Regions from separate parts of the Neorhizobium sp. NPDC001467 genome, predicted to be linked through region 1. Evidence: predicted binding sites of a transcription regulator. Region 1 holds the regulator's gene; each other region holds the start of a gene.
What was found. Region 1 encodes PhoB, which activates phosphate uptake and scavenging genes when phosphate is short. Its sites were predicted from a motif close to TGTCATNNANCTGTCAT; they were not measured.
Positions count from the first base shown of each region.

Region 1 (10,634 bases):
TTTCAGCCCCTGCGCCTGATAGTTCGAGCCCAGTCCCGCGCCGTAAAGGCCTTGCGGCGCTTCCAGCATGTGTTCATACACCAGCCGGCCGACGATCTGTGCGTCTTCGAGGATGAACGGCACTTCGTGGCTGCGCACTTCGAGCACGGCGCGACTGCCGCGACCGCCGGCGGCTTCATGGCCGAAGCCCGGATCGAAGAAACCGGCATAATGGACGCGGAATTCGCCGACCAGGGGATCGAAAGGCGTCATTTCAGCGGCGTAGAGCGGCGGCACATGCACGGCCTCACGCGACACGAGGATATAGAACTCGTCCGGATCGAGGATCAGTTCGTTTCGGCCGCGGCTGTAGAGCGGCTCCCAGAAATCGAAGATGTCGTGCTGGGCCTTCTTGTCGACATCGACCACGGCCGTATGGTGCTTGCCGCGATAGCCGATCAGGCCTTGTCCATCGCCGCGCAGGTCGATCGACAGCGCGATGCCGCCGCCTGACACGTTCGGCTGCTGCGAGGCGACCAAGGTTTCGTCATTGTGCAGCGTCAGCAGTTCCGGTTCGCCGAGCAGCGCATTGCCGATGCGGAAGCGGATCTGCGACAGGCGCGAGCCCCGGCGCACGACGATCGGGAAGGTGCGCGGCGAGATTTCTAGATAGAGCGGCCCGGAATAACCGGCAGGGATCTTGTCGAATTCCTGGGCATAATCGGTGATGACGCGGGTGAAGATGTCGAGCCGGCCGGTCGAACTCTTTGGATTGGCCGAAGCGGACATGTCGGACGGTAGATCGAGACGCTCCATCAACGGCACGATATAGACACAGCCGGTTTCCAGAACGGCACCTTCGGACAGATCCACGACATGCAGGCTCAACCGGTCGAGCTTGTCGGACACAAGGCTGTTGGGACCCGGCATGAAGGACGCGCGGACCCGGAAGGCCTTGGCGCCAAGCCGCAGATCGAGGCTGGCTGGCTGGATCTGATCGCTGTCGAGCGGGCGCTCGGAGACAAGACGTCTCGTCTCGAACAGCGCCGAGATTGCGCGGTCAGCCAGAATTCCGGTCGTCCTGATCATTGTCAAAAAGCCCTTCGCCTTGAATGGCGGACAAAACCAAATCAAGGCCATTGACGCAAGCCGGAGCGAGGCGTAAGCCGGTTTTATCCCGTGGTGATTTGGCCGGTCGGCTTGCAGCCACGTTAAACAAGTGGCTAAAAAGACCGGGATGAAAGCCGGTCTGCTTTTGCGGCCGGTTTTTTTGTATCACGAAGGTGGTCAGTCCATGAGCAAAACTCCCAACAAGAATTGGCGCCCGGCAACGACACTCGTGCATGGCGGCACGCTGCGCTCGCAATATGGCGAGATGTCGGAAGCGATCTATCTGACGCAGGGTTTTACCTACGACAGCTCGGAAGCCGCGGAAGCACGTTTCAAGGGCGAGGAAGAGGGCTATATCTACGCCCGCTACGGCAGCCCCACCAATGACATGTTCGAAAAGCGCATGTGCGCGCTGGAAGGCGCCGAGGAAGCCCGCGCCACTGCCTCTGGCATGGCCGCGATCACGGCAGCGCTCCTGTGCCAGTTGAAGGCCGGCGACCACATTGTTGCCGCCCGCGCCCTGTTCGGCTCCTGCCGCTGGGTGGTCGAGACGCTGGCACCGCGTTACGGCATCGAATGCACGCTGGTCGATGGCCGCTACCTCGAAAACTGGGAAAAGGCGATCAAGCCGAACACCAGGGTGTTCTTCCTCGAAAGCCCGACCAACCCGACGCTGGAAGTGATCGACATTGCCGGCGTGGCGGCCCTTGCCAACCAGATCGGCGCCCGCGTCATGGTCGACAACGTGTTTGCCACCCCACTTTTCCAGAAGCCGCTGGAACTCGGTGCGCATGTGGTGGTCTATTCCGCGACAAAACATATCGACGGACAGGGCCGCAGTCTGGCCGGCGTCATTCTTTCCGACAAGGAATGGGTGACGGAGCATCTGCAAGATTATTACCGCCATACCGGCCCGGCCATGTCGCCGTTCACCGCCTGGACGCTGATCAAGGGTCTCGAAACCCTGCCGATCCGCGTGAAGCAGCAGACCGAAAACGCCGGCCGCATCGCCGATTTCCTGGCCGAGCAGAGACAGGTCGCCAGGGTTATCTATCCGGGCCGCAAGGACCATCCGCAGGCCGATATCATCGCCAAGCAGATGACGGGCGGCTCGACGCTGGTGGCCTTCGAGCTGAAGGGCGGCAAGGAGGCGGCATTCAAGCTGCAGAACGCCATGGAGGTCGTGACGATCTCCAACAATCTCGGCGACACGCGCTCGATCATCACCCACCCGGCGACGACGACGCACAAGAACCTCACCGATGAGGCGCGCGCCGAACTGGGCATTTCCGCAGGCACGGTCCGCTTTTCCGCCGGCATCGAGGACCCGGACGATCTGATCGAGGATTTTGCGCAGGCTTTGTCGAAAATTTCCGCGTAAATATCAGCTTTGCGTCAAAAGCCCGCCATTTACCATGGCAGTTATCCCTAATATACGGAATCCCGGCCGCAAATGCCCTCTGCGGCCGGGATTTCTTGACGTCAGCCACGCTCTATACGATACGGATAGTATCAGCGTGAGGTGTATCGGGCATGTATAGTGCGCGAACGAAAGATATCGAAGTGGCGGTCGAGCCCTATTATCTGGAGGAGCAATCCGATCCGGACGATAGCCGATATGTCTGGGGCTACCGCATCGTCATTTCCAACCACTCGTCACGGTCGGTGAAACTGGTGCAGCGCTACTGGCACATAACCGACGAGAACGGATTGGTCGACGAGGTCGAGGGTCTGGGTGTCGTCGGCGAGCAGCCGCATTTGAAACCCGGCGACAGTTACGAATATTCCTCCGGCTGCCCGCTCGACACGCCTTCGGGCATGATGTTCGGCCATTACCAGATGGAAACCGACGACGGCGAGACCATGATCGTCAACATTCCAGCGTTCTCGCTGGATTCACCGGGGCATTTGCGGATTTTGAACTGATGTGTTTGTCATCCTCGGGCCTGTCCCGAGGATCCAATCACATCAATCGCAGCACGCCGGTGCAGATCCTCGGGGCAGGCCCGAGGAGGATGGTGGAGAGGGTTGCGACCCTTCCGTCGCCGAAGCCGTCAGGACCTTACGCCACTGCAAATTCCGCCACATCATACCGATAGGTGGTCGAGCAGAATTCGCAGCTGACGGCAATCTGGCCGTCCTCCTGGCTGGCGTCGATCTCTTCCGCCGTAAAGCCAGAAAGCACACTCTTGATCTTGTCGCGCGAGCAGCTGCAACGGTCGAAAACCGTCTGCGGATCGTAGATGCGCACGCCGCGCTCGTGAAACAGCCGATAGAGAAGCCGTTCGATGCCGACCTGCGGATCGGTCAGCTCGTCGGTATCGACGGTTTCGACCAGCATGCGGGCTTCCGACCAGGCGTCGTCCAAGGAATGGTCCTCGGCCTCGCGCTCATCACCATCGCCGCCATGCAGATCCGGCTGGCGCATACGCTCGGGCGCCTGCGGCAGGAACTGCGCAACGATGCCGCCGGCCCGCCAGTTGTGGCGCGGCTTGCCGTCCTCGTCACGGTCGAACAGTTCCGCGACACCGAGGCGGACCTTGGTCGGGATCTGTTCCGACTGGCGGAAATAGACGCCGGCAATTTCCTCCAGCGTCGAGCCGTCAAGCGGCACGATGCCCTGATAGGGCTGCATGCCCGTACCCTGATCAATGGTGAAGGCAAGAATGCCCTCGCCCAGCAATTCCTGCGGCAACGTCCTGCCGGCCTCGACGGCGGCGGCCAGTGCGTCTTCGTCGTAACGGGCATAGGCGCGAAGCGCGTCGGGCGTCGAGAAATCGGCAACCAGAAGATCGACCGGGCCGTCGCCCTTTGTCTGCACCGTAAACTTGCCCGAGAATTTCAGCGAGGTCCCGAGCAACGCGGTGAGCACGATCGATTCCGCCAGCAGGCGGGCAACCAGCGCCGGATAGTCATGCCGTCGCAGAATGGTGTTCAAAAGCGGCCCGAGCTGAACCGCACGGCCGCGCACGTCCAGACCCTCGACCTGGAAGGGCACGACGCGATCATCACCGGCAAGGGTGAGATCGGTGAGTTCGACGGTTGCTTCTGCCATTTTTCCGCTCCTTTTGCGCCGCTCATCGCAACTTGACACAGGCCCCTGCCGAGCGGAACCGCTGGCCGGGGCGAAGGACGACGCCGATATAGGTTGAAAGGCCGGCGCGACCAAGTCGCCCAGCCCGTTTGAAGTGCATGAAGTGGTGAGAGCAGCCGCCGAATTCAAGCGGGTGTGCCGCCCTCCATGGCCTCGACCTCAAACGGCGCCGAAGCACCAGGCGAGGATCGATTTTTGCGCATGGAGGCGGTTCTCGGCCTCGTCGAACACAACCGATTGCGGGCCATCGATGACGCTGTCGGTGACTTCCTCGCCGCGATGCGCCGGCAGGCAGTGCATGAAAAGCGCATCGTCCTTGGCCCGTTTCATCAGCGCGTCATTGACCTGATAGGGCTGGAAAATGTTGTGCCCGCGCGCCTTGTGCTCCTGGTTCATCGAAACCCAGGTATCGGTGACGACCATGTCCACCCCGGTGACCGCCTGTTCGGCATCGTGGTAGAGTTTGACGTTACCGCCATTGTTGCGCGCCCAGTTCAGGAACTTGTCGTGGGGTTCAGATCCCATGGGAACGGCCATGTTCATCGTGTAACCGAAACGGGCAGCACCTTCGACGAAGGAATGCAGCACGTTATTGCCGTCACCGGTCCAGGCGAACGTCTTGCCTTCGACGGAACCGCGATGTTCCTCGAAGGTCATCAGGTCGGCCATGATCTGGCAAGGATGCGTATCGTCGGTCAGTGCGTTGATGACCGGCACGGTGGCGTGTTCGGCGAGTTCGAGAAGGCGCTTGTGATCGGTGGTGCGGATCATGATCGCATCGACGTAACGCGACAGCACCTTCGCCGTATCGCCGATCGTCTCAGCGCGACCGAGCTGCATCTCGGTGCCGGACAGGAACAGGGTTTCCCCGCCGAGCTGACGCATGCCGACATCGAAAGAGACGCGGGTGCGGGTGGACGGCTTTTCGAAGATCATCGCCAGCATCTTGCCGGCCAGCGGCTTGTCGGCCGTGCCGGCCTTGGTGGCCTCCTTGCGGACCTTGGCGTCGTCGAGGATCGTGCGCAGATCCTGCTTCGAGACGGCGGACAGATCTAGAAAATGCTTGGGAGATGCCATTTCAAAAATTCCCTTCACGAGGGAACCCGAAACGGCGTCCCCTCTCCTGCCCTCAGGCGGTTTTCTTCAACTGTTCGGCGGTAAGTGCTTCCGCCGCGCGTTCGATGCGGGCCAGTCCCTCGCGGGCTTCCTCCGCAGTGACGACCAGCGGCGGCAGCAGGCGCACGACATTGTCGCCGGCCGGCACCGACAGCATCTTTTCGTTGCGCAGGCCGGTAACCAGATCGCCGGCCGGGATTTTCGCCTTGATGCCGAGCAGCAGGCCTTCGCCGCGGATATCCTCGATCACGTCCGGGAAACGATCCTTAAGCGCCGCAAGGCCCTGACGGAAGACGAGCGCGACATCACGGACATTGTCGAGGAAACCGTCGGCAAGGACGATGTCGAGCACGGCGTTGCCGCAGGCCATGGCCAGCGGATTGCCGCCATAGGTCGTACCGTGAATGCCGGGTTTCATGCCGGAGGCGGCTTCGGCCGTTGCAAGGCAGGCGCCGAACGGAAAACCGCCGCCGATGCCCTTGGCAATCGCCATGATGTCGGGCGTCACGCCCAGCCACTCGTGTGCGAAAAACTTGCCGGTGCGGCCGACGCCGGTCTGAACCTCGTCGAGGATCAGCAGCAGGCCCTTTTCATCGCAGATGCGACGCAGCTCGCGCATGAATTCCTTCGGCACGGGGCGCACGCCGCCCTCTCCCTGGATCGGCTCGATCAGCAGGGCGCCAGTATTTTCGGTGATGGCGGCATTGAGCGCATCGAGATCGCCGAACGGCACCTGATCGAAACCCTGCGCTTTGGGGCCAAAACCTTCCATGTATTTTTCCTGCCCGCCGGCGGCGATCGTTGCGATCGTGCGGCCGTGGAAGGCACCTTCGAAGGTGACGATGTGGAATTTTTCCGGATTACCCTTGGAGAAGTGATAACGACGCGCCGTCTTGATGGCGCATTCCAGCGCTTCCGCTCCCGAATTGGTGAAGAACACTTTGTCTGCGAACGTCGCTTCCGTCAGGCGGCGGGCGAGCCGCTCCTGCTCCGGGATTTCATAGAGGTTGGAGAGGTGCCAGACCTTTTCCGCCTGCGCCTTCAGCGCATTGACCAGATGCGGATTGGAATGGCCGCAGGAGGTGACTGCGACGCCCGCACCAAAATCGAGATATCGCTCGCCGCCTTCCGTCACAAGCCAAACGCCCTCGCCGCGCTCGAAGCGAAGCGGAGCCCGGGCAAACGTGTCGAAAAGGGCGGCTTCAGCCATGGCGACATATCTCCTGAATGCTCACAGATCGACCGCGTTCGCCACGGCCGGAATTGAAAATGCCGCCTGGAAAGGCGGCGGGAGGACTATCCGCATTTCCCTGTGCGCTGTCAACAAAACACCTTTCAAAGCAGGCAATTTCGCCCTATCCCGCGCGACGGTTCACTCGCCCAGAAGCTGTGACAAATATGACTCGCCGGGCCAGCAAGTTGGGGAAAACCGGAAAATCGATTCGCGGTGATTCGCCCGACTCTTGCCACGGAGTCACCCCCACACTAGGTTATTCTCAATTACTAGGCTGCATGCGGCGGAACTGGTCACCAAAAGTATAGATGTAGTATTTTCTGGCGGATTCATTCGCCGGATCGGTGATCGATTCAAGCCACGTTCAGCACCTCACGGCGGAGAGACAGCATGAACTGGACTGACGAGCGGGTCGAGCGACTGACGAAATTATGGGCCGAAGGTCTGAGCGCCAGCCAGATCGCGGCGCAACTTGGAGGCGTAAGCCGCAACGCGGTGATCGGCAAGGTCCACCGCCTCAATCTGCCGGGCCGCGCGAAAGCCGGCGGAGCAGCGAGTGCTGCACCGCGCCCGGCCAAGCGCGTCGCTGCTTCCGCACCGCGCCCGCAGAGCAATTTTGCGGCCCGTCCGCAGGCTCGCACCGCGCAGCGCCCGGCCGGCGCTACCCTGGTCCGCGAAGAGATGGAGATGGAGGCGACGACGCAGGACGTTGCCGTCTACAAGCCGGCCGGCAACATCGTCGTGCCGATCAACCGCAAGCTGGCGCTGACGGAACTGACCGAGCGCACCTGCAAATGGCCGATGGGCGATCCGCTGAAGGACGACTTCCACTTCTGCGGCGCCGAATCCCCGGACAATTCGCCCTACTGCAAATACCATGGCCGCATGGCCTACCAGCCGGTCAACGAGCGTCGCAACAAGGCCGTTGCCCGCGCCTGAGCAGGCAAGGCCGCTAGCGCAAGAGATGAAAGCGGGCTTCCAGCCCGCTTTTTTTTGCGCCTACCGATCCGGCATTTGCCTGGTTGCAAGGCAGGTTTGCCGTAACGCCGCTTGCCATTAGATGGGCAAACACCTAATTACGGCTTGCGAGGACGACCTCCCCCGTACTGGGCATGAAACACCGGGACGACCCGGCCAAACCCAAGGGGTTGACTATGCGCACCACGCGCGATCGTATTCGTCATGCCATTAGCTTTGAGGTCATCGGGCTGGCAATCTTCACGCCACTCGCATCCTTCGTTTTCCACCTGCCCGTCGAGCATGTCGGCGTCGTCGGCATCGTTTCGGCAACCGTCGCCACGGCCTGGAACTATGTCTACAATCTCGGCTTCGACCATCTGATGCAGAAATTCCGCGGCAGCACTCAAAAGACGCTGCCCTTGCGTGTCGCCCACACCTTCCTGTTCGAGCTCGGCCTGCTGGTCGTGCTGCTACCGTTCATCGCCTGGTATCTTGGGGTGACGATCTGGCAGGCGCTGGTGATGGATATCTCGTTTGCGACCTTCTATCTGGTCTATGCCTTCGTCTTCAACATGGCCTATGACCGGATCTTTCCGCTGCCGGAATGGCGCGAGGCGCAGGCTCCCGCCGAGTAAATCACAGCGGATGAATGAGAAAAGGCCCGGATGCGCGATGCACATCCGGGCCTTTTCAATTTCAACGCAGATAAAGCGTCTCAGGCTTCCATCGAATAGCCCGCGCCACGAACGGTGCGGATGACATCCTGCATGTTGGAGAAGTTCAGCGCCTTGCGCAGGCGCCCGACATGCACGTCGACGGTGCGCTCGTCGACATAGATATCATGGCCCCAGACGCCATCCAGCAGCTGCGAGCGCGAGAAGACGCGGCCGGGTGACACCATCAGGAATTCCAGCAGGCGAAACTCGGTCGGTCCAAGCCGGACTTCGCGGCTCTTGCGGTGAACGCGGTGGGTTTCGCGATCGAGCTCGATGTCGCCGCATTTCAGGACGCTTGAGAGCACTTCCGGACGGGCACGGCGCAGCATCGCCTTGACGCGGGCCATCAGTTCGGGCGTGGAGAACGGTTTTACGACGTAATCGTCGGCGCCGGTGGCCAGGCCACGAACCCGTTCGCTCTCCTCGCCGCGTGCCGTCAGCATGATGATCGGCAGTCGTTCGGTCTCCGGCCGCATGCGCAGCCGTCGGCACAGCTCAATGCCGGAAACGCCCGGCAGCATCCAGTCGAGGATGAGAAGGTCAGGAACGCGTTCCTGAAGTCGGATTTCGGCTTCGTCACCGCGCAGCACGGTGTCGACCTCGTATCCTTCGGCTTCGAGATTGTAACGAAGAAGCACGCTCAGCGCTTCTTCGTCTTCAACGACCGCGATCTTGGGTAGCATGTCTGATCTGCTCCGTTCCGCCCGTCACTCGACGAGCGCACCAACCGTGTTTGCCGTATCGTCCTTCGGACGTTCGCCTTCGAGCTGGGCACCGGTCTTGATGTAATAGATGGTCTCGGCGATGTTGGTGGCGTGGTCGCCGATGCGCTCGATGTTCTTGGCGCAGAACAGGAGATGGGTGCACGACGTGATGTTGCGCGGATCTTCCATCATGTAGGTCAGGAGCTCGCGGAACAGCGACGTGTACATCGCGTCGATTTCCTCGTCGCGCTGGCGGATGATTTCCGCCTTCTCGGCCGAGCGGCTGGCAAAGACGTCGAGGACGTCCTTGAGCTGCACCAGGGCAAGCTCGGAGAGATGCTCGAGACCGCGGGCAAGCTTGCGCGGCACACCGGTGCCCTGCACGGCAATGACGCGCTTGGCGGTGTTCTTGCCAAGGTCGCCGACGCGCTCGAGATCGGCCGCGATGCGCAGCGTCCCGATGATCTCGCGAAGGTCGGACGCCATCGGCTGGCGCTTGGCAATGGTCACGATCGCCTTGTCCTGGATCTCGCGTTCGGCGTGATCGAGGATCACGTCGTCGGAGATGATCTTCTGGGCAAGCGCCGTATCCGAGTTGACGAGGGCGCGCACGGCATCGGAGCACATCTGCTCGGCCAGGCCACCCATTTCGGAAATGCGGCGGTTCAGGTATTTCAGCTCTTCGTCGTAGGCCGAAAGAATATGGGTCGAAACCATTTTTCTGATCCTTGATGTCGTAAGGTCTGGCAATCCGGGTGAAGCACCCAAATCAGCCGAAACGGCCCATGATGTAATCCTGCGTACGCTGGTCATCCGGGTTGGTGAACATCTTGTCGGTGTCGTTTTCCTCGACCAGCTGGCCGAGGTGGAACATCGCCGTACGCTGCGACACGCGGGCGGCCTGCTGCATGGAGTGCGTGACGATGACGATCGTGTAATTGGCGCGCAGTTCGTGGATGAGTTCCTCGACCTTTGCGGTTGCGATCGGGTCGAGCGCCGAACAGGGCTCGTCCATCAGGATGACTTCCGGCGAAACGGCAACGGCACGCGCGATGCACAGGCGCTGCTGCTGACCACCGGACAGGCCGGTGCCGCCTTCCTGCAGACGATCCTTGACTTCCGTCCACAGACCCGCGCGCTGAAGGCTGGCCTCGACGATCTGGTCCATGTCCGCCTTGTTCTTGGCCAGACCATGGATACGCGGGCCGTAAGCGATGTTTTCGTAGATCGACTTCGGAAACGGGTTCGGCTTCTGGAACACCATGCCGACGCGCGCACGCAGTTCCACGACGTCGATTTCCTTGTCGTAGATATCGTCGCCATCGAGGGTGATCTTGCCGGTGACGCGGCAGCCTTCGATCGTGTCGTTCATGCGGTTCAGCGTGCGCAGGAAGGTCGACTTGCCGCAACCCGACGGGCCGATGAGAGCCGTGACCGTGTTTTCGCGAACATTGAGGTTGACGTCGAACAGGGCGCGTTTCTCGCCGTAATAGACGGAGACGTCGTTGCCGATCATCTTGTAGGACATGTCATTCATCTTCTTGTCTAGCGCCTTTTCCACTGCTGCTTCAGACATCATGTTCATAACAGAGCTCCTTCTACCAGCGCCGTTCGAAACGACGACGCAAGAGGATCGCGCCGACGTTCATGACAATGAGGAACAGGAGCAGGATGATGATCGCTCCCGAGGTTCTTTCGACAAAGGCGCGTTCCGCCTCGTT
Region 1 is NZ_JBNNPS010000009.1:56,585-67,218, forward strand. Features, by position in the region: gene ACQKKX_RS16630 (2'-deoxycytidine 5'-triphosphate deaminase) at 1-1,068, opposite strand, end outside; SAM riboswitch at 1,149-1,227, shown strand; gene ACQKKX_RS16635 (O-succinylhomoserine sulfhydrylase) at 1,274-2,470, shown strand; gene apaG (Co2+/Mg2+ efflux protein ApaG) at 2,623-3,015, shown strand; gene ACQKKX_RS16645 (Hsp33 family molecular chaperone) at 3,152-4,144, opposite strand; gene argF (ornithine carbamoyltransferase) at 4,343-5,260, opposite strand; gene ACQKKX_RS16655 (aspartate aminotransferase family protein) at 5,313-6,509, opposite strand; gene ACQKKX_RS16660 (GcrA family cell cycle regulator) at 6,924-7,472, shown strand; gene ACQKKX_RS16665 (PACE efflux transporter) at 7,688-8,128, shown strand; gene phoB (phosphate regulon transcriptional regulator PhoB) at 8,209-8,892, opposite strand; gene phoU (phosphate signaling complex protein PhoU) at 8,917-9,630, opposite strand; gene pstB (phosphate ABC transporter ATP-binding protein PstB) at 9,683-10,498, opposite strand; gene pstA (phosphate ABC transporter permease PstA) at 10,512-10,634, opposite strand, start outside.

Region 2 (10,634 bases), on a different contig from region 1:
ACCACTTCATCGAGATAGACGCCGGTGGCATTGCAAAGCGCGCAAGGCTGGTTGAATTTCTGTACTTCGAACGGGTGATCCTCGAAATCGAGGCTGACGACATTGGTGAAGGGCGGCAGCGCGTAAATGCGCTTTTCGCGACCGGCGCCGAACAGTTGCAAGGCGGGCGATCCGTTCATTTTAGGATTGTCGAACTTCGGGATCGGCGACGGGTCCATGACATACCGATCCTCGACCTTGACCGGATAGGCATAGGTCGTGGCGATATGGCCGTGCTGGGCGATATCCTCGTAAAGTTTTACGTGGATGAGGCCGTATTCTTCAAGCCCGTGCATGACACGGGTTTCGGTCTCGCGCGGCTCAAGGAAACGCAATGGCTCGGGGATCGGCACCTGATAGACGATGACCTGGCCGTCCGAGAGCGGCACTTCCGGGATGCGGTGGCGCGTCTGGATGACGGTGGCATCCGCCGTTTTCGTCGTTGTCGCCACATTTGCAGTCTTGGCAAAAAAGGCGCGGATGGAAACGGCATTGGTGGTATCGTCGGCGCCCTGGTCAATGACCTTCAGCACGTCGTCAGGCCCGAGGATCGCGGCCGTCACCTGCACACCGCCGGTGCCCCAGCCATAAGGCATCGGCATTTCGCGCGAGGCGAAAGGCACCTGATAACCGGGAATGGCGATGCCTTTAAGGATCGCGCGGCGGATCATCCGCTTGGTCTGTTCGTCCAGATAGGCGAAATTATACTCTGGAAGGGTCATTCTGCGGCCTCCCTCATCTCATCGTTGGTGGCCTTCGCCTTGTTCAGCGTGCGCAACAGGTCGAGTTCGGCCTGGAAATCGACGTAATGCGGCAGTTTCAGATGCTCGACGAAACCGGTCGCCTGAACATTGTCGCAATGGGCAAGCACGAATTCCTCGTCCTGCGCCGGCGCCAGCCGCTGTTCATCGAATTCGTCGGCGCGAAGGGCGCGATCCACGAGGCTCATCGCCATCGCCTTGCGTTCGGACTGGCCGAAAACCAGGCCATAACCGCGCGTGAACCGGGCCCCCTCCTCACCGCCGCCGGTGAACTGCGACACCATCTGGCATTCGGTGACGCGGACTTTTCCGAGCGAAACGGCAAAACCGAGTTCCGGCACATCGATCTCGACATCGACCAGACCGATGCGAATTTCGCCGACAAACGGGTGCGTGCGGCCATAACCGCGCTGCGTCGAATAACCGAGCGACAGGAGAAAACCCTCGTCGCCACGCGCCAGCGCCTGCAGGCGCACATCACGATCGGCCGGAAAGGCGGTCGGATCACGGGTCAGGTCACCCGGCTCTTCATCGGACAAGACGTCGCGTTCGATCAGGCCTTCATCGTTGAGAATGTCTGTCACCCGAGGTGCGGGGCGTTCATCCTCACGGGCACGGCGCAGCGGCTCATCGACCGGTTCATCACCGGCCATGGCCGGATCGATCAGGCGGTGCGTGTAATCGAAGGTCGGGCCGAGCAGCTGGCCGCCCGGAATATCCTTGTAGGTGGCCGACACGCGACGTTCGATGCGCATCTTGGCGGTATCGATCGGCCGCGAATTGCCGAAACGGGCAAGCGTGGTGCGATAGGCGCGCAACAGGAATATCGCCTCGATCATGTCGCCACGCGACTGGCGCACGGCCATGGCGGCAAGATCGGGATCGTACAGCGAACCCTCGGCCATGACGCGGTCGACGGCGAGCGCCAGCTGACCGGTGATCTGTTCCAGCGTCAGCGCCGGCACATCACGATCGCCGCGACGGCGGTCTGCGAGCAGACGGTGGGCATTGGCAATGGCGGCTTCCCCGCCCTTGACGGCAACATACATGGCTCAAACCTCCTCGATACGCGTGGTGCGCGGCAGGCCCATGGCCTCGCCGCCGCAAACGAGAAGCACATCCAGCCCCAGCGGATAGGCCGCGCGGTTTTCTGCCATGGCAGCCACAAACCCCTCCGGCAGGCCGACCGGCGCGATCACCGCCTGCGTTTCAATGCCGGGACCGGTGAGCGTGAGGGGCGAACCGCCGACAAGGCTTTCGACCGGCAGAAGCAGGGTGGCGGAACGATCCGGGTAATCGCTGGTGCCGATCGGGAATGATGCCCAGGTCTCCACCGGACTCGCCTTTTCCAGCACAGCAAATGCAGCGCGGGCAGCGTCCGCCGTGCGCGGTGCACCGGTGTGAAACGACATCCAGCCGATGGCATCATCATTGTTTTCCGGCTTTTCGAACCAGACCGGCGTATCGTAATCGGCCAAGGTCAGCAGGATCGCGGCGGCGGCCTGCGAGAGCGGCGAAGGTGGCGTGACGAAACCGGAAAGGTCAGCGACAGTGCCGGGCTGCGCCAGTGCATTCATGACGCGGCGGAAGACGGCCTGACTATCCATCACCGGATTGGCAAAGCCACCCTCGAAGACACGACCTTCCGAACGCGTATTGATCGAAACACCCATCAGTCTTCTCCCCGCACCATGGTGAAGAAGTCGACACGTGTCGCTTCCGTCTCTTCCGCCTGAAGTTTTGCCTCTTCGCGGGCATGCTCCAGAGCCGGCTCGACAATCGACTTTTCGACGCGGCCGATCCAGTCCGGCAGCTGACGCAGCGCATCGAGATGAGCAATCATGCGGGCTTTGTCAGCATCGCGGCCGAGCACGATCGAATGACCGAGTTCGCCGCTCTCGAGCCGCACCGTGGCACGCGTCACACTCGCCTCGCCGAGATTGAACGGCGCACCGCCGCCGCCGATCCGGCCACGCAGCATGATGGCGCCGATCTCCGGCCCACGCACCGCGATGGCGCCGGGGGCACCCGCTGTATTTTCACTGTAAAGCTGATGGAGCAAACTCGGCGGCATGGACGCCATCGCATCCAGTGCCCGCTTTCTCCGCGCATTCGCTGTTTCTGCCGTCACGTCGCACCTGTTTGTCTATTTGTGTAGACAACTAATCTAATCGAGGTTATAGGACCTGACCAGTGACAGCTTGATGACATTACGCATTTTAATCGGAGTACGTTGATGCATGCCCTCGATGACGGCATTTCCCGGTGGCGCCGTGTCGCCGACGCCATTCGTGCCGATATCGCTTCCGGCGTGATTACTCAGCAGCTTCCGCCCGAGGTCGAGCTTGCCGAACGTCACGGCGTCAATCGCCACACGGTGCGTCGCGCCATCGCGGCTCTCTCGACCGAGGGATTGCTGCGCGCCGAGCGCGGGCGCGGCACGTTCGTCAACGCCCAGCCGCCGCGCGTGATCTATCCGATCGGCGAGCGGGTGCGTTTTCGCGAAAACATGATGAAACAGTCGATCGAACCGTCGGGCCAGTTGATCGGCGCGGAACGCGTGGCTGCCGATGCGCGACAGGCGGCGCAGTTGAATGTCTCGGTCGGCGCGCCGCTGCATCGGTTGGAACGACTGGCCGTCGTGGATGGCATGCCGATGTCGCGCTCCACCTCGCTGTTTTCGGTGGAGCGTTTTCCAGGCATAATTTCGGCCTACGCGGAAACCGGATCAATCACGCAGGCGCTGCAGAAATCAGGCGTCAGCGATTACCGCCGCCGCGAGACCCGCATCACGGCGGAACGCGTGTCTCCCAATGATGTCAACCTCCTACAATGTGCCAGCGACGCCATCGTGCTGATCAGCAATGCCGTCGATGTCGATATGGAGGGCAAACCGGTCCAGAGCGTGCGCACACGTTTTCTCGCGGACCGGTTCGAATTGTCGTTCAAAATGGATGGCGACTGACTGGTTTCCGGTCGCCGCCATACCAGCTGCGGCATTGGGCAAGGCGTCGCCGGTCGATGCCGTTAAGGGCATGATTGCCGGCCTCGCCACCAGCACGCCCGCCACCGGTCGTGCCGATGCATATCCTCAACGTCGGGCGCGGTCGCTTACCCTGTGCTCGAACGCAGGAAGTCCGAAATTGCAACTGCCAGCGCCTGGGGATTTTCCTCCGCCACATGATGTCCGCTGTCTATGCTGAAACCCGCAACGTTCTCGGCCCAGGCACGCCAGATGGCCACGGGATCACCGTGTATTTGCTCAAGATCGTCTTTCGCTGACCAGAGACACAGGGTCGGGCAGATAAGCTTGCGGCCAGCCAGCCGATCCGCATGGTCATGATGGTGATCGATCCGCAAGCTGGCGCGATAATCCTCCACCATTCCATGAATGATCGCCGGGTCTTTCAGGGCGCGTACAAGATCGTCATAGGCCTCCTGCCCCATCCGGTCAGGACTGACATTGCCGTACCAGAGCGAGGGATCCGCCAGGATGGCGCGTTCGGGCTTTTCCGGCTGGGCAAAGAAAAACCAGTGGTACCAGTCGCGCGCAAAACGCCAATCGACGCGTTCCAGATGTTCGAGAATGGGGATGCAGTCGATGACGACCAGCCGTTCGACGGTTGTTGGATGGTCCATTGCCATGCGAAACGCCGTATAGCTTCCCCGATCGTGACCTGCCACCGAGAAGGCCTCGTGCCCGAGCGTCTGCATCATCGCCAAGAGCGCCCGCGCCTTTTCACGTTTTGACGACAAACGGCTGTCCGACGTATCGGCCGGGAGATAGGAGCCGCCAAAGCCCGGCAGATCGGCACAGATGATCTGAAATTCCGGCACCAGCCGGTCTGCCACCTGGCCCCATGTCATATGCGTGCGCGGGTGACCATGCAGGAGAAGGAGAGGCTTGCCCTCTCCACCGATGCGAATGCGGATCGGACCTTGCGGCGTATCGACGACGCGAAGCTGAAAGTCTTCAAACATCCGGGCCCGTTCTCAAGAGCTGTACAGCGACCTGTTGCCCTGCGGCAATGGCTGATCAAACGCGCGAATGCAGCAAAAGTTACAGGATCGCTGCGCGGTTTCCGCGGAACAGGGCAGCATCCTCGACACCCCGCAAGCAGAGGGCGGCGGCCGTGTAGATGCTACGAGAGCGCTGACAGCAAACCATTCGGTACCTGCAACGGTGACGGGCCATTCCCGCAAGCAAGCGCCCCACTTTGGGAACCTCGATGGCGCGGGCGTGTTTCCCTGCGCACCCACCTCTTCAGGAGAGCAGAAATGGCAAAGAAATCCCCCGCAGTGGAAGCACTGGAACAGGAACAGGCCATGCAGCGCGAAAGAAAGGCCGAGTTGGACGAAGGGTTGGAAAACACATTTCCGGCTTCCGATCCAATCTCGGCGACAGGAACGGCGACCGCCAAGGCGGACCAGCCTTTGGCCGAACGGACATTGGCGGGCGGATCCGGTGCTTCTGATGCGCCGCGTGTCGATGAAGCGTTGGAGACCATTCTCGAGCATCGCAACGACCCCTACAGGGCCCCGCAGCAACAGGTGGCAGCCGTCAGGGATGAGATGGACAGCCTGCGTTACCGCGCGACCGGTAGCCTGCGCCAGAGCATACGCGCCAATCCCTGGCAGGCGGTCGGTCTCGCCGCATTCCTGGGGTTCGTCTTCGGCATGACGCGCTGACGGCTGACCGGATGTCGGTGGCACGCCCCAATCGGTCTTAAGCACGCGGGCTTGGCGAATGCGCCAAGGGTGTCGGCCCGGGTGACGCTCGGTGCCGGAATTTGGGCGGGCCGCTAGCGGCGGCCGGTCCGGTTTGATTGGCAGACAGTCTGACCCTTTGGCGGTTGGCAGCAAGGCCGATTTTTGGCTTCAGGCGGAGGATGGCACCGCCTGCCGCTGTCGGGCCAGAAACAGCGCGACAGGAACGAGTATCCCCATCGCCAGCACCCCCACCATCGAAAACAGCCAGGTATTGTCGCTGACCGACCGGTCGACAAGCATGAGGCCGAAAACCAGGGGTGCTCCTGCGGTCATTCCGCGAAATGCCAGCGTGACCCGCGCCGCCCACAGAGCGGAATCGCTTTTGCTGGTAAGCCGCTCAAAAATGGCCTGCCGGATATGGATGCGTGACGTATTGAAACCGAAGCCGATGCCGAAGGCGAAAATCAGCGTCGGAATGAAGGCCGTCAGCTGCGTCACCATGATGTCGCCTAAGACGACTGCCGCACAGGCAACATAGCCGAAATAGCTGCGCGCCGTCGAGCGGACGAATGTCGCCACCAGCGCCCCGACGCCGGCCGCCGCGCTGATAATGCCGTAAACCGCAGCGGAATGGCCCGGCCGTCCTTCATAGATCAGCGGCACGAAGAAATTGAAACCACTCAGCTGGATGGCGAGGAAACCCATGCCGCCCAGCAGGATCCACAGGCTCGGATCGAAGCTCTTGTGCGCGCTGACCTCGAGAGCGGCAAGCGACGGTTTGGCCTGGGCTACCGCCGGTCTCGTCCACGTCGGTGCGACGAACAGTAGAAGAATGCTGCTCGCGAAGCTGACGGCGATGCCATAGAAGACGTAGCCGGTGCCGAGCCCCGCAATAATCAGGCCGGCAAGCGCATTTCCGACGAAGACACCGGTCTGCAACGCGGTCTGCGAAAGTCTGGCCGATGTCTGGGCGTCGAGAACGCCGGCGACGGTCAGTTGTCCCATCAGCGTTTCGATACATTGCTGGCTGATGAAGGTGATGAAGGTCAGGCAGGAGGCCACCAGGATGAGAGAGATAAGCCCGGTGGAATCGAATGTCGCTCCGGCGAAAGCGGCAACGGCGACGCCGAGAATGCGCGGAACGACGATCATGTGAACGGGATTGTCCTCGATCGCCCGGCGCAACGGCTCGAACAGATATTGCGCCAGGAATGGGACGATGTTCATGATGAACAGGACCAGCCCGATGAACATCGGTGACTGGCCGATGCTGGCGCTTGTCCATAAAAGCGTGACCGTGATCATCCCTTCTCCCACCATGGTCAAGGACAGGAGGATGATGAAGGCCGTCAGGGTCATGTGTCGTGTTGCGATCATCACATGATCTCCAGCATGGAATTGGAGGCCTCGATTTCGCGAATTTTCGCAATATCGGCCTCGATGACTTCGGCGCGCGCATGCACAAGCTCGATCAGCGCCGGGCAGGTGGCGAGATCGACCGTCTTGGCAATTCTTTCGCCGGGCGCGACGAACCATTTCATGCGCACGAATGAGGGCAGCGCCTGAATGGCCACGAGCCCCGGCGCGGAAACCAGCCGGCCTTCACGGCCGGAAATCAGGAAGGCGATCGAGGCCGAGCGTCTCTGCGTCACCGTGGCCGGCTGCTCCTGCGCGGGACCGTCGAGATAGGCGTCAATGATTGCATCGATGAACGAAGGCGCAAAATTGGCATCGATGACTGACGTCCCGATCCCACCATGGGCGCGGGCGGCGATTTCCACCAGCAGCGGGCCACCCGCCGTCATCATGATCTCCACATGAACGGGACCAACGCGCACGCCGACGGCTTCGGCCACCTCATCGCAATAGGTCAGGATGCGGCTGTCGACGTCTGGGTGGTCGGGGGCCAGAAAATCGATCTTGTCGTAGATAATCGCGCCATCCCGGTTAATCTTACGGTATCGACCCACCGAAAAAATCGTCAATCTGCCATCCTGGGCGACGCCATCAACCGTGTATTCGTCGCCGACCATGTATTCCTGCAGAAGGACACCTTCCGTGTTCTGGCCATATTTATCGACGCCTCTGAGGATCGCCGCCGCATGCTGAAGCAATTCGCGAGGACTCTGGCAGACACGCACGAGATCGCTGCCGGAGCTTGCTTCCGGCTTGACCACGACCGGAAAACCGATCGAATCCGCCCAGGCGACGCAATCGTCCAGCGTCCTGCAGCGCGCCTGGCGGCAAAGCGCGATACCGGCATCGCGCGCCGCTTTGGCCATGGCCGTCTTGTTGCGGCGCCAGTCCGTGGTAGCGGGATCATTGCCCGGCAGCCCCATCCGATCAGCAAGATCCTCCGACAGACGCACGCCACTTTCGGCGCCCGGAATGATCGCATCATAGGCGTAACGCGCCATGTCGAGATCGAAATCCTCGCTGGTGGCCTCAAGGACGGAGGTGAAATCCAGATCACTTTTCACCGGGCCGGCAGAGCAGATCGCCACGCAGCTAAAACCGCGCTCCAGCACACGGCGGGCGATGAAATAGCCACCCGACGTCGGATCGACGACGCCGATGGTGATGCGTATATCTCTGGCGGCAACGTCCGGGAAACTTGGCGATGCTGTATGGATGGTCATCGAACAACTCTTTCTGTCTCTGCCCGAAAGCGGGCGATAGTCCTTGCAAACACAGCCTAGCGGAGAGGTGAAAGCAGCGATGCCCGCAATTCCTGCCAATTTGGACACGAAATCAGACCCTGCAAAAGTGCTGGTGTTTCTCGCCTATGACGACGTGACGCTGCTCGACATTGCCGGTCCGATGCAGGTTTTCGAGGCCGCCAATAGTCTGCGCCGGAAAGGCGGAAACCCTACCCCCTATGATATCCGGCTGGCCACGCGTACCGGGGGTCGGGTGCGCAGCGATGTCGGCGTTCCCATGGAAGCCTGCGCCTGGGCCGACATCCGGCTGCCGTCCGATGGCATGGTCGTGGTGCCCGGCGGGCCAGGGATATGGGACGCGGAAACGCAGGCCTCCATCAGCACCTACCTGCGGTCGCAGCCGGCAACGATGGAGATCGCCTCGGTCTGCATCGGGGCGTTTCTTTTGGGGCATGCCGGCCTGCTTTCCGGCCGACATGCTGTGACGCACTGGAAATACTGCAAGCGCCTGCAGGCGGATTTTCCCGATACGCATGTGAAGGCCGATTCGGTCTTCATCAACGACGGTCGGATCTGGACCTCTGCGGGCGTGACGGCCGGGATCGACCTTGCGCTTGCCATTGTCGAGCGGGATTTCGGCCATTCGCTGGCGGTGGATGTGGCCAGAGGCCTGGTCGTCTTTCTGAAGAGAACCGGCGGGCAATCGCAATATAGCAAGATCCTCGAGATCCAGGCGGCCATTCCCGATGGCCGGCTTTCCGACCTGCATGCCTGGATCACCGACAACCTGCACAAGCCGCTGCCGATCGACAGGCTTGCCGAACGGCTTGGCATGTCGCCGCGCAGTTTCGCGCGCTATTACGTGGAAAGAACGGGTACGACGCCGAGAAAGGCGATCGAGGACCTGCGGATAGACACGGCACAGCGCATGCTGCTCGATTATCCCAAACTCAGCATCAAGCGGATCGCCGACCGATGCGGGTTCATGGACGAAGAGCGTATGCGCCGCGCCTTCCTGCGCCAGTTCAATGTGACGCCCTCCGAATTCAGGGATCGGTTTGCGTCGACGCAGGAGCCGTGACCCCCAACGCGGGCAGCGCAAGCGGGCGGAGGGGGATCGCGGCACGAGGTCAATGACGCAGAGAGCTCCGCTCCGCCGCCAGGAGAAGCCGTGTGGGAAAGGTCAGGCTTCTGCCGCTTCGAGGTCCAGGCCTCGGAACGCGATCAGGTAGACGGCGCCCTGCGGACCGGCGGTGGACTTGTGCAGGTCATTGGCGGTCAGCTTGAGTGCGTCTCCCGGGCGGCAAAGATCGTCCGACCCTTCGAGCGAAAAGGTCATCTCGCCTTCGATGACGATCAGCGTTTCCTCGTTCGCATGACGATGCCAGTCGTGGACCTTGCCCGGACCGTCGCGCTGGACCTCGATGCAGCCCTGCTGCGGCAGGATGGCGATTATATCCGAGAGCGCGGAAAAATCGGCGGTTATATTTCGGATCACCTTGGTCATCGTGCAATCTCCATCTCTCTTGCCGGTTCCGTCTGCTCGCCTTTCAGCGTGTGATAGGGGCAGGCGGAAACGCCGTTTGCCTCATCGAGAAAATACTGCTGATGCTCGAAAATGCCGGGATCGCCGTATTTGCCCAGCGCCGGAGAAACCGGGAGGAAATCATAGTTCACCAGCCGTTCGCGCACCGACGCGAACGCGTTCTTGGCAGCCTTCTCGGTGCCGAGGATCTTCTCGAATACCCATCTCGGCTGGAAGGTCAGCATGAAGGAACTGGCGCGGCGGCTTTGACGCAGAAGATGCGCCGGCGTGTTGCACACCACGAAGATCGGCTCGCCGGCAAAGCAGAATTCCCATTGCGGCGAAGTCGTCGCGGTGGGGATATGGTCCGGCCAGGAATGTTCGTCGCGCTCGGCAAGATTTTTCAAGACTGCCCAGAAGCGTTCCTGATAGACCTCGATCGTTTCCATTGTCTCCGGCTTGGTGAAGACCACAAGCGACGTGTTCGGACCGAACTGACGCGAGCGCCTTACGAATTCAGCCAGCGCGGAAGCCAGTTCGTCGATATCGAGTGTCTCTTGAAAAACGTAACGTAGCTGATCGGCGCGATAACCCTGAACGCCGAAGATGCACGGAAAGGGGCGGCTCGCGCTTTCCAGGCTCGTGGCAAATTCGGAGAAAACGATTTGCTGCCAGGACCCCAGACGAAATCTTGCGGCGATATCCTGCTTGAGCAGTAAAGCTGACTCTGTCATTCAACTCTCCCCAGAATGGATGCGGGGGGACCCTAGGCGAGCGATGCGGCAGGCCACTGCCATTTTGCACGCATTTCGTGCCTTGTAATTTTAATTCACAATATTTAGTTGTAGCTTGATAAGCACTTTCTGTATTGCCGGACGGCGCGCGGCATGACGGATTGGCTGCCTCTGGTAAGAATACCGTGTACCGACCCGACCGCTC
Region 2 is NZ_JBNNPS010000002.1:357,430-368,063, reverse strand. Features, by position in the region: gene ACQKKX_RS06470 (alpha-D-ribose 1-methylphosphonate 5-phosphate C-P-lyase PhnJ) at 1-761, opposite strand, end outside; gene ACQKKX_RS06465 (carbon-phosphorus lyase complex subunit PhnI) at 758-1,849, opposite strand; gene phnH (phosphonate C-P lyase system protein PhnH) at 1,853-2,473, opposite strand; gene phnG (phosphonate C-P lyase system protein PhnG) at 2,473-2,874, opposite strand; gene phnF (phosphonate metabolism transcriptional regulator PhnF) at 3,037-3,765, shown strand; gene ACQKKX_RS06445 (alpha/beta fold hydrolase) at 3,912-4,781, opposite strand; gene ACQKKX_RS06440 (hypothetical protein) at 5,079-5,489, shown strand; gene ACQKKX_RS06435 (hypothetical protein) at 5,679-6,887, opposite strand; gene ACQKKX_RS06430 (ATP-grasp domain-containing protein) at 6,887-8,149, opposite strand; gene ACQKKX_RS06425 (GlxA family transcriptional regulator) at 8,229-9,251, shown strand; gene ACQKKX_RS06420 (cupin domain-containing protein) at 9,354-9,677, opposite strand; gene ACQKKX_RS06415 (YqcI/YcgG family protein) at 9,674-10,429, opposite strand.
Region 2: the regulator PhoB is predicted to act here: its motif matches at 2,994-3,010, upstream of phnF (phosphonate metabolism transcriptional regulator PhnF).

Region 3 (10,634 bases), on a different contig from region 1:
TCCACGGTTTGCGGGCACCGGATTCATCTGCAATGGCGCCGAGCACGGGTGAGAGGAGGGCGATCAGCAGCGACGAAATCGTTGCCATATTGCTCCAGGCGGCCTGTGCGGCCACCGGATCTTCAGTCATTCTGGAAACGAGATACGGCCCGAATATAAATGTCGTGACCACCGTAAAAAACGGTTGGGCTGCCCAGTCGAACAGCATCCAGCCCCAGATCCCAAGGCGCGAGGACCTCGGTTCTGGGGGGTGGATGCCGGTCGACATGGGCGTGTTCCCGGCCAAGGGTCTACTGGACGCCACGGCGGGCAAGATCGCCCAGCAGGCCGGCAGCGACCGTGACCTTTGCCAGGGTCACGTCCGCGCCCTCGGCGAGCGTGATCAGTTCTCCGCTGATCCGGTTTACCCGGTGGCGATCATCAGCATACCAAGCTTCCACCGGCTTCTTGTCACGCGCATGGGCCGAAAGCGCGGCAATGACGATATCCCGACGGGCAGTCGTGATCTGCTGCAGGCTCCGGGTCAGCGCAAGGCTCTCATAGTGATCGCTGGTCGTCACGCGTTCCCCTGCGTCCAGCAGACGTCCGATGCGGAAGATTTCGCTGACGGCAAAATACGCCTCCGTCGCGCGGGCGAGAGATTCGCCGGTGCGTTCGGCAACCACCATGATTTCGGGCGCGAGGATCAGTGTCGGCAAAACCCGTAATCTCTCCCGCAGTGTCTCGGAAATACCGGCAGCTTCAAGTTCGGCATCGGCGAACACGTCGGTCAAGGATGCGCGCATACCCTTGATCGCCGTCGTAAGCCGCCTTCCGGCCTCTTCCAGAGATCCATCGGCCGTCTTGGTTTGCAGGATGAGCCGTGTCGCATCCGAAAAGATGTCCTCAACGCGGGCGTAGATCATGTTCTGCGTTGCACCAGGCAACATATTGTCAAGCGCGTCGATCTCGGTCCACAACTGCGACAGTCCAAAGCTTTCGCGGGCAAGAAATGCGGCCCGCACGACATCAGCAGGCGCGCAGCCCGTCATGTCCACCATCTGCTGCACGAAGCCCGGTCCGCCGCGGTTGATCGTCTCGTTGGCCAGCAGCGTCGCGATGATCTCGCGATGCAGGCGATGACCGGCAATGTCGGGGGCATGGTTCTTCTTCATGCCGGCCGGGAAATACCCCGCCAGCGTTGCGCGCATATGCGGATCATCAGGCAGGCTGCTCTCCAGAATATCGTCAAACAGCACGATCTTGGCATAGGAGAGCAGGACCCCGATTTCCGGCCGGGTGAGGGGCTTTCCTGACGTATAGCGATCTGCCATGGCTGCATCGTCCGGAAGGGTTTCCACCTTGCGGTTCAACTGGCCGCGGGCCTCCAGCACCGACATCAACCGTGACAGGACTTCACGGTTGCGTAGGCCCTGCCGCTCGGTGAGCGAGATCGCCAGCGACTGCAGATAATTGTTACGCAGGACCAGGCCGGCGACCTCTTCGGTCATCGATGTCAGAAGGCGATTGCGCTTATCACGCGGCAGGCGCCCTTCCTTCATGGCGGGGCTCAGCGCGATCTTGATGTTGACCTCGACGTCGGAGGAGTTGACGCCGGCGGAATTGTCGATGGCATCCGAATTGCACCGTCCGCCGGCAAGAGCGTAGGCAATCCGCCCTCTCTGGGTGACGCCCAGATTGGCGCCTTCGCCGATCACCTTGGCACGTACCTCGCCCGCCGTCACCCGGATCGGATCATTGGCGCGGTCGCCGACTTCGCTGTCGGTTTCCGAGGTTGCCTTGATATACGTACCGATGCCGCCGAACCACAAAAGGTCGACGGGGCTTTTCAAGATTGCCGTAAGAATTTCAAAGGGCGTTGCGGTCGTCTTGCCGAGATCGATCGCGGCCGCCGCTTCGGCCGTTAGCTTTACTGATTTCTCCGAGCGGGAAATGATCATCGCACCCTTCGATAGGACTGAACGGTCGTAATCCTGCCAGCTGGAACGGGGAAGGGCGAACATACGTTCGCGCTCGGCGAAGCTTGCAGCCGTATCCGGATCCGGGTCGATGAAGATGTCGCGGTGATCGAAGGCTGCGATCAGACGGATTTCGCGCGACAGCAGCATGCCGTTACCGAAGACGTCGCCCGACATGTCACCCACGCCGGCAACGGTGAAAGGCGTCGTCTGGATGTCGATATCCTGCTCCCGGAAATGCCGCTTGACGGTCTCCCAAGCGCCGCGGGCGGTAATGCCCATCTTCTTGTGGTCGTAGCCCGCGGATCCGCCAGAGGCGAAAGCGTCGTCAAGCCAGAAGCCGGCTTCCTGAGCAAGGCCATTGGCGGTGTCCGAGAAGGTCGCCGTGCCCTTGTCGGCAGCCACGACGAAATAGGGATCGTCGTCATCGACCCGGACCGTGTTTTTGGGCGGCACGACTTCGCCATCCACGATATTATCGGTGATCGACAGAAGGGTGCGGATATAGGTCATATAGGCCGCGCGCCCGGCATTGAAGATATCGTCGCGGCTGCCGCCGGCCGGCAGTTTTTTCGGGAAGAAGCCGCCCTTGGCGCCGACCGGCACAATGACTGCGTTCTTGACCTGCTGTGCTTTGACCAAGCCCAGCACTTCAGTGCGGTAATCCTCGCCGCGATCCGACCATCGCAAGCCGCCGCGGGCAACCTTGCCGAAACGCAGGTGCACGCCCTCGACCTCGGTGCCGTAGACGAACATTTCACGGAATGGGCGCGGTTCAGGCAGATTGTCGAGATGTTTGGGGTCAAGCTTAAAGGCCAGCATGGCGTTTGGCTTGCCGTCCTCGCCGCGCTGGAAATAGTTGGTGCGCAGGGTGGAATCTATGACGTTGACGTAGCGCCGGAGCGTCCGGTCGTCATCGAGATTGGGCACGTCTGCCAGCGCCGTTTCGATTTCGGCATGGCGCTCCGACATTTTCCGTTCGCGCTTCTTGTCCTTCAGGCCCGGATCGAACCCGTCGTGGAAGAGGGCCAGCAGATGAGTGGCGATCTTGGGGTAGCGCGCCAGGGTGTCGGCGATGTGGTTCTGGGAATATACGATCCCTGTTTGGCGCAGGTATCGGGCATAAGCGCGCAGAACGCTGACTTCACGAGCGGAAACGCCGCAGAGTAGCACCAGGCGGTTGAAGCTGTCATTGTCGATGATCCCGAAGTAGGCGTCGAGAAATGCCTCCTCAAGCTGCTGCGCCTGCCGGTCTAAATCGATGGCGCTGCCGGTATCGACCCGCAATTCCATGTCGTGAATCACGACAAGCGTCGTCTCGCCCGGCCGCTCGACCTCGATCTCGAACGTCTGTTCGCTCAAAACCTGAAAACCGAGATTTTCGAGAAGCGGGACACGCCGCGACAGGGAGAGCTGACCGGCTTGGTGAAAGATCTTCAACGACAGGACCGTGTCATCCTCAGCATCGCTGCGATAAAAGGCGATTCGAATGGGCTCACCGCTGCTGCAGGCATTGATGTCGTCCAGATCGGCATGGACCTGTTCGGGGGTAAAGGCCTCCTGATAAGCTTGCGTTGTGTGCAGTACCGCCTGGTGCGGACCCGCCAAGGCGGCAAGCCGCTCGCTCCAGGGCGTGGCGATGTCACGCACGGCAGCCTCCAGCTTCGGCTGGGCAATGCGGGGCGTCTTGCCCCCGGTGCGACCGATGATGAAGTGGACCCGGGCAATGCCGCCCTCCGGGAAGGCGGGGTAATAGGCCGAGACATGACCTTCATAGACAGTCGAGAGATAGTCCCCGACCTTTTCGCGAACGTATGAGTTGTAGTTTTCACGTGGAACATAAACGATCACGGAAACGAACCGGTCGAATTGATCGATTCGCGGCAGAACCCGGACCCGCGGCCTTTCCGCCAATTCCATGATCTGCTCACAAAACCGGATCAGCACGTCGGGCTGAATCTGGAACAGGTCGTCGCGTGGATAAGCTTCCAGCGTGTTCTTCAGCATGCGGCCGGAATGGCTGAACTTGTCGAAACCAAAGTGATCCTTGATGCGAACGGCTTTCGCCCGGATGAGCGGTATTTCGTTGACCGAATGGGTATAGGCGGAGGCGGTGAACAGACCGACGATGCGCAGCTCGCCAATAACCTTGCCGCTTTCATCAAAGCGCTTGATGCCGACATAGTCCATATAGGCGCGGCGATGGACGACCGATTTCACATTTGCCTTGGTCACGATCAGGAAGTCCGGGCCCTCGAGGAATTCGAGGATTTCCGGCGTCGTCATGACGGCATTCTTGCCCTGGCGCAGCACGAGAACGTCCGGATCGGACAGGATGCCGAGACCGCGCTCGCTGGCCCGCTCGAAACGCGCGTCGCTGCCGCTGCCGGAATAGGTATATTCGCGCATGCCGAGAAAGGTGAAATTGTCGTCGCGCAGCCATTCGATAAAGGCGAGAGCTTCGTCCCTTTCGCTCTTCTTGCGGGAGACGGCCGAGAGCTCGCTAATCGCCAGATTGAGGCGGGACAGCATTGATTGCCAGTCAGCGATCGCCAGATGCACCTGATCCAGCACTCTGGCGATACGCTGCTGGAGGTCGGTTGCTTGATCGGGCGTCAGCAGGGGCATGTGGATTTGGATCAGGCTGACCGTATGGTCAGGATCTGCTGGCGCTTCACGGGGATGAAAAACCGGCTCCTTGCCGTCTTCGACATGCAGGATCGGGTGAACAGCGAGCGTCAGGTCGCGCATGCTGCTGGTCACTTCGCCCATGACCGAATCATAGAGGAAGGGCTGGTTCCGATCGACGATCGTCAGTACGGAAACCGGGATACCAGAGGGCTCTATCCCCTCGACGGTTTCAACCGAAACATGTGCGTTGCCGCGATCCCAAGCCGCCAGCGACTTGCGCGCCTGGGTGGCTGCAAGAGCGAGCATTTCGGGCGTATACTGGGCAAGGTCATCCTTGCTTGCGCGGCTGAAGAGGAGATGCGGATCGAGCGCATTTTTGATCGCGATGCGGCGTGCCGCGTCGATCTGCTTGTCTTTTTTCGGGTTGCGTTTCGCGTCCATGGGCAAGTCCTCTCCCAATTCATAGTATGGCGTCCGCGCTGATGCAGGCCGAAGCGGACGATTGTCTCATGTTAGCCGATTGTCGCCCGGTTATTCCACCGATCAACGAAGGCTTGTTGACAGAAAGCTCTGAAAAACTGATCAACAAGTCTTTCCGATCGAAAGTCCCGTTCATGGTGGAAACCCCTGGCGCCGTTATTGTCATTTCAAGCCACGTTGTGCGCGGATCTGTGGGCAATCGCGCTGCTGTTTTCGCGTTGGAAACGCTCGGCTTTCCGGTCTGGGCGCTGCCGACCGTGGTGCTTCCCTGGCACCCCGGCCACGGCCGCTCAACCCGCATCCTGTTTGCGGAGGAGGAGTTCGACCGGGTGATCGACGACCTGATCGCTGCTCCTTGGATTGGCGAGGTGAAGGCCGTGCTGAGTGGATATTTCGGCCATCCCGGTCAGCCGCGTGCCGTCGCCCGGCTCGTTCGAGCCCTGCGCGAAAAAAATCCGGATCTCGTCTATGTCTGCGACCCAGTAATGGGGGATCTCGGCGGGCTCTACATTGCGCAGGCAACGGCCGAGGCAATTCGCGACGATCTCATTCCGCTTGCCTCTCTTGCGACACCGAACCGGTATGAACTGGCATGGCTCTCGGGTGCAGCGCTCGAAACAAACGCCGTGATCATGGAGGCGGCAGTGGCGCTTGGACCGGCGCGCATGCTTGTGACATCGGCGGTGCCAATGATGGCCGGCGGAACCGGCAATCTCTATCTGACGGGCAAGCTCGCGCTGCTGGCCGAACACCGACTGATCGACAATCCGCCCAAGGGCCTCGGCGATCTTCTGGCGGCCGTCTTCCTGGCCCGTCTGCTGTCCGGCGTGGGTGAAGAAAAGGCGTTGCAACTGGCAACGGCCAGCGTTTATGAAGTGCTTGCGCGCACCGCCAAACGCGGTGGTGACGAACTGGCCCTCGAAACCGACGCCGCCAGCCTTTCGACACCGATGGCCATGGTGCAGTTGCGCCGTCTCATTCACCCTCTGCAAACGGTTCGCCGCTAGGTCGCCATCGTGACCGTTGATTCTCGTCATCGGTCGCTATAAGCGTCTCCTCATGGACGCTTTTCCCGAACCCCTGCTCGCGGGCTACCGCAGTTTCATGAACGGCCGCTATGCCGATGCACGCGATCGCTATCGCGTGCTCGCCGAGCATGGCCAGGAACCTCACACGCTGGTCATTGCCTGTTGTGACTCACGCGCCTCCCCCGAAGCCATTTTCGATTGTGGTCCGGGCGAACTGTTCGTCGTGCGCAACGTCGCCAACATGGTACCGCCCTTCGAGCCGGACACCCAGTATCACGCCACGTCCGCTGCCGTCGAATATGCGGTTCAGGTGCTCAAAATCAACGATATCGTTGTGATGGGACATGGACGCTGCGGTGGTATCAAGGCGGCGCTCGACCCGGATATGGAGCCTTTGACCCCAGGCGATTTCATCGGCCGATGGATGCAGCTTTTGAAGCCCGCCGCTGCGCAGATCCAGAACAATGATCTGATGACGCAAAGTGAACGCCAGACCGCGCTCGAACGGGTTTCGATCCGCAACTCGATCAGCAACCTGATGAGCTTTCCCTTCGTCAAGACGCTCCATGACGAAGGTCAGCTGAAGATCCACGGCGCATGGTTCGATATTTCGTCCGGTGAATTGTGGATCATGAATGAGAAGGGCGATTTCATCCGCCCTGATCTCTAAACACTGGCAAAGTCAGCAAATGCGATCGACGGCTTACTTGCCGTCGATCTGCGCGCCGATATAGGCGATCGCCTTCTGATAGACCGAGGCGGCATTCCATCCCTCGATCGCCGCGAAATTAGGTTCGCCTGGCTGATAGCCAGCGCCGGGGCGCCAGCCGTGACCACGCAGGAAGTTTGCAGTCGATGCCAGGGCATCGGCACGCGAACGGACCATGTCGATATGGCCATCGCCATCGCCATCGGCGCCATAGCGGATAACGTTCAAGGGCAGAAACTGTGTCTGGCCGATTTCGCCATGCGCAGCCCCTTTGGCCGTGACGCTCAAGTCGCCGCGCGCGACAAGCTGTAGCGCGGCATACAGCTGTTCAGTGAAATAGGCCGAGCGGCGGCAGTCATAGGCGAGCGTGGAAACGGCAGAGAGCGTGTGCTGGTTGCCCATATAGCTACCGAAGCCGGTCTCCATTCCCCAGATGGCCAGCAGCGGGCCCGCCGGTACGCCGTAGCGCCGTTCGATTGAGGCAAACAGCGCTGCGTTGCTGTTCTTCATGCTACGGCCGCGAGAAATGATTGTCTGGCCGCCACGCTTCTTCATGAACTCCTCGAAGGAAAGCTTGAAGCTTTTCTGACCACGGTCGGCGCGGATCGTGTCGCGGTTATAGCTGACATTGGCGAAAGCGCGGTCGAGCACGGCCGGCGAAATGCCGTTGGCCGGTGCGGATCGCTTAAAATCCTGCACCCAGTTTGCAAAGCCGCTGCTGTCGTTTCCGCATGCTGCTGCCAGGGCGGGCGCCGCGGAAAAGCCGAAGCCGATTGCGAGTATCCCGGAAAGGAAAAGCTTTTTCATGCGTAAAGGGTCCATCGTTTCGTGAGAGCCGCCGATCATCAGAGCTGGCGAGGGTCGACAATATTCAGGTTAGGACAAATATCCGCCAGGTCGCAACGCAGGGGAGCATGAATAGTTCGTGATCCCTTGCGTTGCGTCAGAGAAAACCTGCTCTTTCAAAGCGGTTTAATCGGGCGTGATTACCAAATGGTTCAGGCAGCCTGCTTGCGCGGCTTGATCAAGCCGCGATTGACAAGAAGTTCGGCGATCTGGATGGCGTTGAGAGCGGCGCCCTTGCGCAGATTGTCGGAAACGACCCAGATGTTGAGGCCATTTTCGACTGTCGCATCTTCGCGGATACGCGAAATATAGGTCGCGTCTTCGCCAGCCGATTCGAGCGGCGTGATGTAGCCGCCGTTCTCATGCTTGTCGATGACGAGGCATCCTGGTGCTTCACGCAAAATATCGCGCGCCTGGTCGGCGGTGATCTCGTTCTCGAACTCGATATTGACCGATTCCGAATGACCGATGAAGACCGGAACGCGAACGGCCGTGCAGGTGACCTTGATCTTCGGATCGAGCATTTTCTTGGTCTCGGCCAGAACCTTCCACTCTTCCTTGGTGTAACCGTCTTCCATGAATACATCGATATGCGGGATGACGTTGAAGGCTATACGCTTGGTGAACTTCTTGGCTTCAACCGGATCGGCGACGAAAACGGCACGCGTCTGGGTAAAGAGCTCGTCCATGCCTTCCTTGCCGGCGCCCGAAACCGACTGGTAGGTCGAGACGACGACACGCTTGATCTTTGCGGCGTCATGCAGCGGCTTCAGGGCCACAACAAGTTGAGCGGTCGAGCAATTGGGATTGGCGATGATGTTCTTGCGGGTAAAGCCCGTGACGGCATCGGCGTTGACTTCCGGGACGATAAGCGGCACTTCGGCGTCGTAGCGCCATGCGGACGAGTTGTCGATGACGACGCAGCCCTGGGCGCCGATCTTAGGCGACCACTTTTTCGAAATGTCGCCGCCAGCCGACATCAGGCAGATATCGGTATCGGAAAAATCATAGTGTTCGAGGTTCGAAACCTTCAGCGTCTTGTCCCCATAGGACACTTCCGTGCCCTGGCTGCGGGCTGAAGCCAGAGCGACAACTTCGTCAGCCGGAAATCCGCGCTCGGAAAGAATGTTCAGCATTTCCCGGCCAACATTGCCGGTAGCGCCTGCGACTGCGATCTTGAAACCCATGATATGCTCTCTTTCTCTTCTCTCCTCGGCAGTGAGGGGGACCGGAACTTAGCGCCGGATCCTGATCCCCGGCCAAACCGGGGAGAGAGCGGTGGGCCAGAGACGTCAGACGGTTTTCGTCGTGGTTTTGGCCATGGTTTTGGAAATAAAGAAGCCGTCTTCGGCAGCCCGTGCCGGCAGATCATAGGCAGCGATGTCGAACCGCGGATGGGCCATGGTGCTTCCTTTTCGCGGAAATTCCTTAAAAGATTTTGAGACAGAGTCAAGCGTGGCATGCGCGAACGCCGTGCGCTCCGGGACGTTGGCGGCCTTGGACCGCCTTTGACGGTCGGCAATTCGTAGCGACACCGCCCGCCTGCCCGCCCATCCTGCAGTCGTTGACCACCATCAGTAAGGGGCTACACCGTTTCCGACAGAGGCCGGGTTCGCAACCGGAAGGGGCGACGCGGTCGCGGCAGGCGTCCCGGCGTGAAGCGAAACAGTAGCCCGTAGCGCGAAAAGGCGATGGCGGTGACAAACGCAGCCCAGGCACCAAAGGCCAGTCCTGCAACGACATCACTGGGATAATGCACGCCGATGATGACGCGCGCCATGCCAAGCCACAGGCCGGCGATCAGGAAGAATACCCGGTAGCGTGGGGCCAGCAGCGCGAGCGCTGCCATCAAAGCGCCCGCGACCGTGGAATGGCCGGAAGGGAAGCTTTCGAAATGAAAATCGCCCCGAAACGGCGAAAAGCCAAGCGTCCCCCATTCTTCGTATTGCGTGGGTCGAGCGCGGCCAAGGACGACCTTCAGGATGTTGGTGATCAGGCTTGAGACGGCAACCGCGATGAAAACATACGCGGCTAAATGGGTCGTGTAGATGACCTGAAACCGTCTACGATGCGGCATGGGGCGACGCAAATATGCAAATGCACCGAGAAAAAGAAGGCCGGCAACCACGAGGATCCAGCCGGATCGGGCAAAGTCCGTCACCTTCTCACCGATCGGATAAAGCAGATTGGGCGTATGCGTGGCATAGGCGCCCATCGGCGCATCGAGAATGAAAAAGGCGATCAGGATCAGGTTGATGGCAACCAGAGCGTAAGGCCACCAGCGCGGAGAGATATGGTCTTTGCCGTGGCGTTGTCGACGCTGTCGCAATTTGGAAAAAGTCGACGTCATGCTTGCCTGTTCATCCTTGCCGTTAGGGCGTGGCAACAGGATATGGGACGCCGGCAGACAAAAGCCAACCGGGCGCATCGACGAACCGGAGAAAGCCTGACACATTTTCGTCAGGTGGGCGATAGTGCTTACGCGTCTGCCGCGAATTCCGAGAGGATTGCGTCGCCCATTTCGGAGGTGCCGACCTGTCGGCAGCCTTCTCCCATAATGTCACCGGTGCGGATGCCGCGGTCGAGGACTGCCGCAATTGCCCGTTCCAGACGATCTGCCTCGACCACCAGGTTGAACGAATAGCGCAGGCACATCGCAAACGAAGCAATCATGGCGATCGGGTTGGCGATGCCCTTGCCCGCAATATCCGGGGCCGAACCGTGGACCGGTTCGTAAAGGGCCTTGCGCTTGCCGGTCGCGGCATCGGGTGCGCCGAGCGAGGCCGACGGCAACATGCCGAGCGACCCGGTCAGCATGGCCGCGACGTCGGACAGCATGTCGCCGAACAGGTTGTCGGTGACGATGACATCGAATTGTTTGGGCGCGCGCACCAGCTGCATGCCACCGGCATCGGCCAGCATATGCTCGAGCCTGACATCCGAATAGGCGCGTTGGTGAACCTCGGTCACGACCTGGTTCCA
Region 3 is NZ_JBNNPS010000008.1:82,837-93,470, forward strand. Features, by position in the region: gene ACQKKX_RS15970 (MFS transporter) at 1-268, opposite strand, end outside; gene ACQKKX_RS15975 (NAD-glutamate dehydrogenase) at 291-5,030, opposite strand; gene pdxY (pyridoxal kinase PdxY) at 5,204-6,076, shown strand; gene ACQKKX_RS15985 (carbonic anhydrase) at 6,129-6,767, shown strand; gene ACQKKX_RS15990 (lytic murein transglycosylase) at 6,801-7,613, opposite strand; gene ACQKKX_RS15995 (aspartate-semialdehyde dehydrogenase) at 7,805-8,839, opposite strand; gene ACQKKX_RS16000 (phosphatase PAP2 family protein) at 9,238-10,002, opposite strand; gene leuB (3-isopropylmalate dehydrogenase) at 10,131-10,634, opposite strand, start outside.
Region 3: the regulator PhoB is predicted to act here: its motif matches at 5,136-5,152, upstream of ACQKKX_RS15975 (NAD-glutamate dehydrogenase).